Regions from separate parts of the Nocardia sp. NPDC060249 genome, predicted to be linked through region 1. Evidence: riboswitches for the same ligand, from Rfam matches in the RefSeq annotation. Region 1 holds a riboswitch; the other holds the start of a gene.
What was found. Region 1 has a riboswitch for cobalamin ahead of ACFWFP_RS12160 (hypothetical protein). Riboswitches for the same ligand answer to the same signal wherever they lie in the genome.
Positions count from the first base shown of each region.

Region 2: another riboswitch for cobalamin. It lies ahead of ACFWFP_RS08705 (ABC transporter substrate-binding protein); the one in region 1 lies ahead of ACFWFP_RS12160 (hypothetical protein).

Region 1 covers NZ_JBHXAQ010000002.1:954,100-957,291, reverse strand. The annotation lists cobalamin riboswitch at 1-126, opposite strand, end outside; gene ACFWFP_RS12160 (hypothetical protein) at 106-1,281, opposite strand; cobalamin riboswitch at 1,436-1,640, opposite strand; cobalamin riboswitch at 1,825-2,017, shown strand; gene glyA (serine hydroxymethyltransferase) at 2,167-3,192, shown strand, end outside.
Region 2 covers NZ_JBHXAQ010000002.1:241,268-244,459, forward strand. The annotation lists gene ACFWFP_RS08700 (FecCD family ABC transporter permease) at 1-767, opposite strand, end outside; gene ACFWFP_RS08705 (ABC transporter substrate-binding protein) at 764-1,726, opposite strand; cobalamin riboswitch at 1,831-2,024, opposite strand; gene ACFWFP_RS08710 (hypothetical protein) at 2,205-2,429, shown strand; gene ACFWFP_RS08715 (MarR family winged helix-turn-helix transcriptional regulator) at 2,614-3,090, opposite strand.

The DNA.
Region 1 (3,192 bases):
CAGGAAAGGTCGTGGCCACATGATGAAGGTCTGCTACCCGGTCACAGTTGCGGGACAGCCCCGGATTCGCACCGGTGTTCCCTGCGCAGCGAACTTAGCATTGCCTCACCGAAGACGGATCGGCTGCGTGGTGGCCTCGCGCGCGGCCCGCAGTTCCGTGGCTACCGCCTCGGTGCCTTCGGCCAAGGCTGTGGCGAGGATTCTGATCTCGGTGACCTTCTCGGCGCCGCAGGCCTGGAAGGGGCGCAGCCGCTCATCGAGACCGGGCGCGGGGGTCAGCGCGTACGGAACATGAAGCAGCGAGCAGGAACTCGACACCGCGACCGAGCCGGTGACGCCGAGCAGCGAGCCCAGGGTGCTCAGCGCCGCGTCCAGATCGGTGCGCCAGGTGTCGCGTCCGTCGACCACCCCCGCCACCACCAGCTTGCGGGTCAGCGCCGGGATCGAGGCGACGGACCGCAGTGTGGCCCCCGCGGTGAAATCCAGGGCGACACCGTCGATGCCCATGTCGGACAACGCGGCCAGAGCGCTGTCGTTGTGCCCGAACGAGGTGGCGACGAGCACGGCGGGCCGCCGCGGGGTGCCGCACAGCGCGGCATAGGTGGATCGCAACCGGGCCAGTTCGGTGGTGGTGAGATCGGTGCCGAGGATCGGTTCGTCGAGCTGTACCCACGACGCGCCCGCGTCGGCGAGCCGCGCGAGCAGGTCCTGATAGAGCGGGACCACTTCGGCGAGCCGGTCGAGCGGGTCACCGTCGGCGTGCTCGGACAGTGTCAGAAAGGTCAGCGGGCCGACGACCACCGGGCGCGCCGGTACTCCCAGGGCGGTCGCTTCGGCCAGCTCGGCAAGCAGTTTCTGAGGGTGCAGGCTGAAGCGGGTCTGCTTGTCGATCTCGGGAACGAGGTGGCGATATTCGGTGCCGAACCACTGGGCAGACCGCAGTGGGGCGATGGTGCCGGTCCCCTGCGCGGCGGCGAAGTAGCGGTCGAGCGGGTCGGCGATATCGAGCACCCGGGCCGGCAGCGCACCGAGCATGACCGCCGTGTCGAGCAGGTGATCGCGATAGGAGAAAGTGCCGACCGGGATGGAATCCAGGCCGGCCGCGGCCAGCACGCTCAGGTGGGCGTAGCGCAGTTCGCGTGCGGTGGTGTGCAGTTCGGCGGCGTCGGCGGCGCCCGAACGGTAGGCCTCGACGGCGCGCTCTAGTTCGCGGTGGGGTCCGATCCGGGGCAGGCCGAGAACGGTTGCGGTGAACGGAGTGGGCGGGACTGCCACGGTCATCGTCTCCAGTGCGGTGCGAACGGTCGCCGCCGATTCCGAGCAGCGTCGACCGTCGACCGCTGGCCGACGAGGAGATGTCGCCGTGCCGGAATGCTCCGGAGGTCGAGGAGGTCGGTCCGCGCGCCCGGTCCACGAGGCGGTGGCCGCCGGGCACGGCGTGCCCGGCACAGCGGGCAGGTCTTCGGACTCGTGAGCACCGGCCTGGCTCGGCCGACCTACTGGCCGTCGCTTCCCGGGCGGAGCCCAGTGCGTGATGACGGCGGTCGTTCCCACTCACCGCTGCGGGACAGTCCCGGATTCTCACCGGGTTCCCTCTCACCGGCCGCCGGTTGCCCGGTACCCGGCTTCGACACGCTCACGAAAGCCCGGGAACCCGGATCTTCCAGTGTGAACGCGAACCAGCTGCGCACTCAGCATAGTGGGCGGACAGGCGGGGCCGTGCGGTATCCCGGCCCCTCCGGGTATCGGGACGCGGATGGCCGTATGCTGTGCGGGCAGCTGGTTCGCCGGTGGCGAGGACGACGGGAGCCCCCGCGCCGCCGCCGGTGTCGACACTTCGCGCGACAGGACTGTCGTGTGGTGGAGAGGGAACCCGGTGGGAATCCGGGACTGTCCCGCAGCGGTGAGCAGGAACGAACGCCATCAACGGCACTGGGCTGTCCATGTCCGGGAAGCGATGGCCAGTAGGTCGGCACGGGGAGTCCCGGTCGGCGCCCGCGAGTCCGAAGACCTGCCGCTGTGCCGGGCGCGCCGCGTCCGGCGGTTGTCGCCTCGTGGATCGGGCGCACACCGGCGATCACCCGAATCGTGTTGTGCGAGTGCGGGTTCGCCGTGTTGCGCCTCTAGGGCGGCTACCGTTTGCTGCCAGTCGACGGAGAACACATCGTGGCCCGATCCGCTACCACCGCCCGCTCGGTGAATACCCAGTCTCTCGGTGAGCTCGATCCCGAGTTGGCCGCCGCGATGGCGGGCGAGCTCGCCCGTGAACGCGACACCCTCGAGATGATCGCTTCGGAGAACTTCGTGCCGCGCGCGGTCCTGCAGGCGCAGGGCTCGGTCCTCACGAACAAGTACGCCGAGGGCTACCCGGGCCGGCGCTACTACGGCGGCTGCGAGGCCGTCGACGTGGTGGAGACCCTGGCTCGCGACCGTGCCAAGGAACTGTTCGGCGCCGAATTCGCCAACGTGCAGCCCCACTCGGGCGCCCAGGCCAACGCCGCGGTGCTGATGGCGTTGATGAACCCGGGCGAGACCCTGCTGGGTCTGGACCTCGCCCACGGTGGTCACCTCACCCATGGCATGCGCCTGAACTTCTCGGGCAAGCTCTATGACGTCCATTCCTATGGTGTGTCGAAGGAAGATCACCGGATCGACATGGACGAGGTGCGTGACATCGCGCGCAAGGCCAAGCCGAAGGTGATCGTCGCTGGGTGGTCGGCGTATCCGCGTCATCAGGACTTCGCGCGCTTCCGTGAGATCGCCGACGAGGTCGGCGCCTACCTGTGGGTCGACATGGCGCACTTCGCCGGTTTGGTCGCCGCTGGTTTGCACCCCTCGCCGGTGCCGTATGCCGATGTGGTGTCCTCGACGGTGCACAAGACTCTCGGTGGTCCTCGCTCGGGTCTGATCTTGGCCAAGCAGGAGTTCGCCAAGAAGCTCAACTCCGCGGTGTTCCCGGGTCAGCAGGGTGGCCCGTTGATGCATGTGATCGCCGCCAAGGCCGCGGCGTTCAAGATCGCTGCCACCGAGGAGTTCGCCGACCGTCAGGTTCGTACGCTGTCGGGTGCGCGGATCCTGGCCGAGCGTCTGACCGGTGCCGATGTGCAGGGCAAGGGTGTTTCGGTGTTGACCGGCGGTACGGATGTGCATCTGGTTCTGGTCGACCTGCGCAACTACGAACTCGACGGCCAG
Region 2 (3,192 bases), 710 kb from region 1:
ATCGGTCCGGCGATGGCCACCGCCGAGCCCGCGAGCAGCACCACACTCACGGCACCGGTAGCGCGCGTCGCGACCAACCGGGTCCCGAGCGTGCGTGCCATGTCGTCACCGATCGCGACGGCGTTCAGCGGCCGGGCCACCACGACCGCCAGTACCAACCCCACCGCGATGAACGGTGCTGTCTGCCACACGGACTCGATATCGGCGCGAGCCAACGAGCCGACCACCCAGAACCGGAAATTGTCGAACAGGGCCCGGTCGAGCAGGGTGATCGCCGTGGTGATCGACCCACACAGCGCGGTGCAGGCAGCGCCCGCAAGTGCCAGTTTCACCGGGGTCGCGCCACCGAACCCCAACGAGCCCAGCGTGTAGACGAACGCGGCGGCGATCGCGGCACCGAGGAAGCCGAACCAGATGAATCCGCCCGTCGCCGTGAGGCCGAGCGCACCCATCGCGATCACGATCGCCAGCGACGCGCCGGCGTTGACGCCGAGCAGGCCGGGGCCGGCCAGCGGGTTGCGAGTGAGCCCTTGCATCACCGCGCCCGCCAGCGCCAACGCGGCACCGGCGAGCAGTCCCGCGACCGTTCTGGGCAGTCTGATGTAGCGCACGACCCGGTCGGTGTCGGTCCCCTGGAAATCGGTGAACGCGACCACGGCCTGGTCGAGGGTGAGCGGGTGCGAACCGATCAGGATGGACGCGACGCAGACAGCCACCAGCGCGGCGCCGGCCAGGATCGGACCGGCGCCGCGGGCGGTGCGCGTCACCGCCGGAACAGCTCGGGATGGATCAACGCGGCGACCAGTTCGGTCGAGTGCGCGATCCGCACCCCCGCCGCCCGGTCGGCGAACAGGAACGGGTGCACCGTCGCGTTCCGCACGGCCGCCAGATTCGCGAACGCCGGGTTGCCGACGATCTTGTCGACTTGGGGCTGAGCGTCGGCGCGCGTATAGGTCGCCTTGCAGCACAGGCTGGTCAGGATGATGTCGGGGTCACGGGCGATGAGCTCTTCCGCGCCGACGGGCACGTTGCGCTTCGCGGTGAGATCGGCGAAAGCATTCACTCCACCGGCGGCCTCGATGATCTGGGTGATGAAGTCGATGCCGCCTGCCACAGTGTAGGAGCCGTCGTCTTTGGGAGTGACGACCGCGACCCGCGGCTTCGCCGCGTTGCCGACCTTCGCCCGGACCGCCTCGATGCGCGAACTCAGCTGCGTGACAACTTCTTCGGCGCGCTCGGAGGCGCCCCACAGGGCACCGAGGTCGCGCAGGTCGGCGTACACGTTGTCGAAGCGCACCGTATCGGGGTCGATCGCCTCATCGGCGAGTCCGTCGGCGCTCGGGCACAGCGGACTCAGCACCCAGGTGCGCACACCCAACTCGTGCAGGCTCGCCCTGGTGCCGACGCTGTTCTGCGCCGAGGAGGCGAACACCCCGTTGAAACCCGACATGACGAAGTCGGGTCGCTGGGCCAGCAGTTCGTCGCGGCTGGGCAGCTTCTCGACGTACGGTGCGCGCGCCTGCGCGTCGACGTATTCCGTGAGCACGGCGGAGTCCAGGAATGCGGTGCCGACCAGCCGGTCGGTGACACCGAGCGCGTGCGCGATCTCGATCGACGGCTGGTAGGCCGCGTAGATCCGCTGCGGTGGGCCGGCGACGCCGACGTCGATCCCACAGTTCACGCGGGTGACAACAGCGGCGCCATCCGCGTCGGAGACGGGTTGCACACCACAACCGGTGACAACAATCGTGCAGGCGAGCAACGCGCCAGAACGTAGGCGCGCGAAAACAGAGCGGGTCAAGAGACGGCCTTCCAGGTCCTCGTGGAACGGGGGTACTGCGTAGCCGTGGCCGGTCTCCTGGCTGACGGGATACTGCGCGGTGAATCCACCTTCCCAGGGCAGGTGCCCCAGTGGCTCCGGATGACAGACGTCGTCCGGATCGATTCACAACTCCCGATCACAGTGGCGAGGGCCGCACCGGTTCTCCACCGGTTTCCCGAACACCACGGCTGGTGAACTGTAGCAACGCCGGTTCTATCGAGGAGTCGGCGCCGGTGCTCGAGCGCGGCGCCGGGTCCGATCCACAGCCGACTCCCAGCTCGGTCCCACCGGGCTCGACGGTTACGTCGCGAAGATTCAGCTATCGGCCGAGCACTTCGGCCGACCGGCGATCTCGGTGAGATCGAAATCAGGAGGAACGCGCATGAGAATGAAGTCGACAGTGGCCAAGACCGCGGTGGCGGGCACTCTCGCTCTCGGGGTACTGGGTGCCACGGCGGGTGTGGCGAGCGCGGATCCGGGTGGGCACGACCAGCAGCGACCCGAGCAGGGTCAGGAACACCGGCCGCAGCAACAGCCGGAGCAGCACCGCGACCAAGCGCCGCAGCACGGCTTCTGGTTCTTCGGCACCTGGGTTCCGCTGCCCTGAACCCCACCGCGGGCCCGGCGCTCACCGGGTCCGCGGTACTCGTCTCTGCGAGTTACGCTGCAGGACTTAGCTATCCAGCTCGCAAACCCCCATCCGTGCCGACGCCGGTGACGAATGGAGTACAGGCGGGTCGGCACGGTATAACCGGTACCATTCACTCCCCTGAAGCCGACCCGCCTGCTTTTCACCGGCGCCCATCGGAGGTGGCGGCCGGGTTGGTGGCATCGCGGATCACGCGCAGGCCGGTGATCAGACCGTCGAGTTGAGTGGGGGTCAGCTGACCGGTGAGCCATTGTTCGAGGGCGGCGAGATAGTCGGGCAGGACCTCCTCGAGGCGGCGGATGCCCGAATCGGTCAAGGCCGCGTAGGCACTGCGCCGATCAGCCGGGTCGAGTTGACGCTCGACCAGCCCCGCGGTGGCCAGCCGGTCGACCAGACGGGTGACGCCACTGGTCGAGAGCTCGGTTTGGGTGGCCAGATCCGACATCCGCAGGCGACAATCCGGCGAGCGACTCAGCCGCAGTAGGGCATTGAGGTCGAGGCCGGACAGGCCGTGCGCTTTCCAGGTCGGCTCAAGTTTGGCGATGAGGCCGTTGTGCGCCTCGAAGAGCAGGCCGGAGATGGTGAAGCGGGGGTCGTCGAACAGCTCGCGCACGGACATAACGCCAGCATAGCTGATATTTGCCACGCGGATAGTTGACATGAGGAATACCTACGAGTAAACCTATGCGTAGACATTATTCCGCACAGCAAATATCGGAGA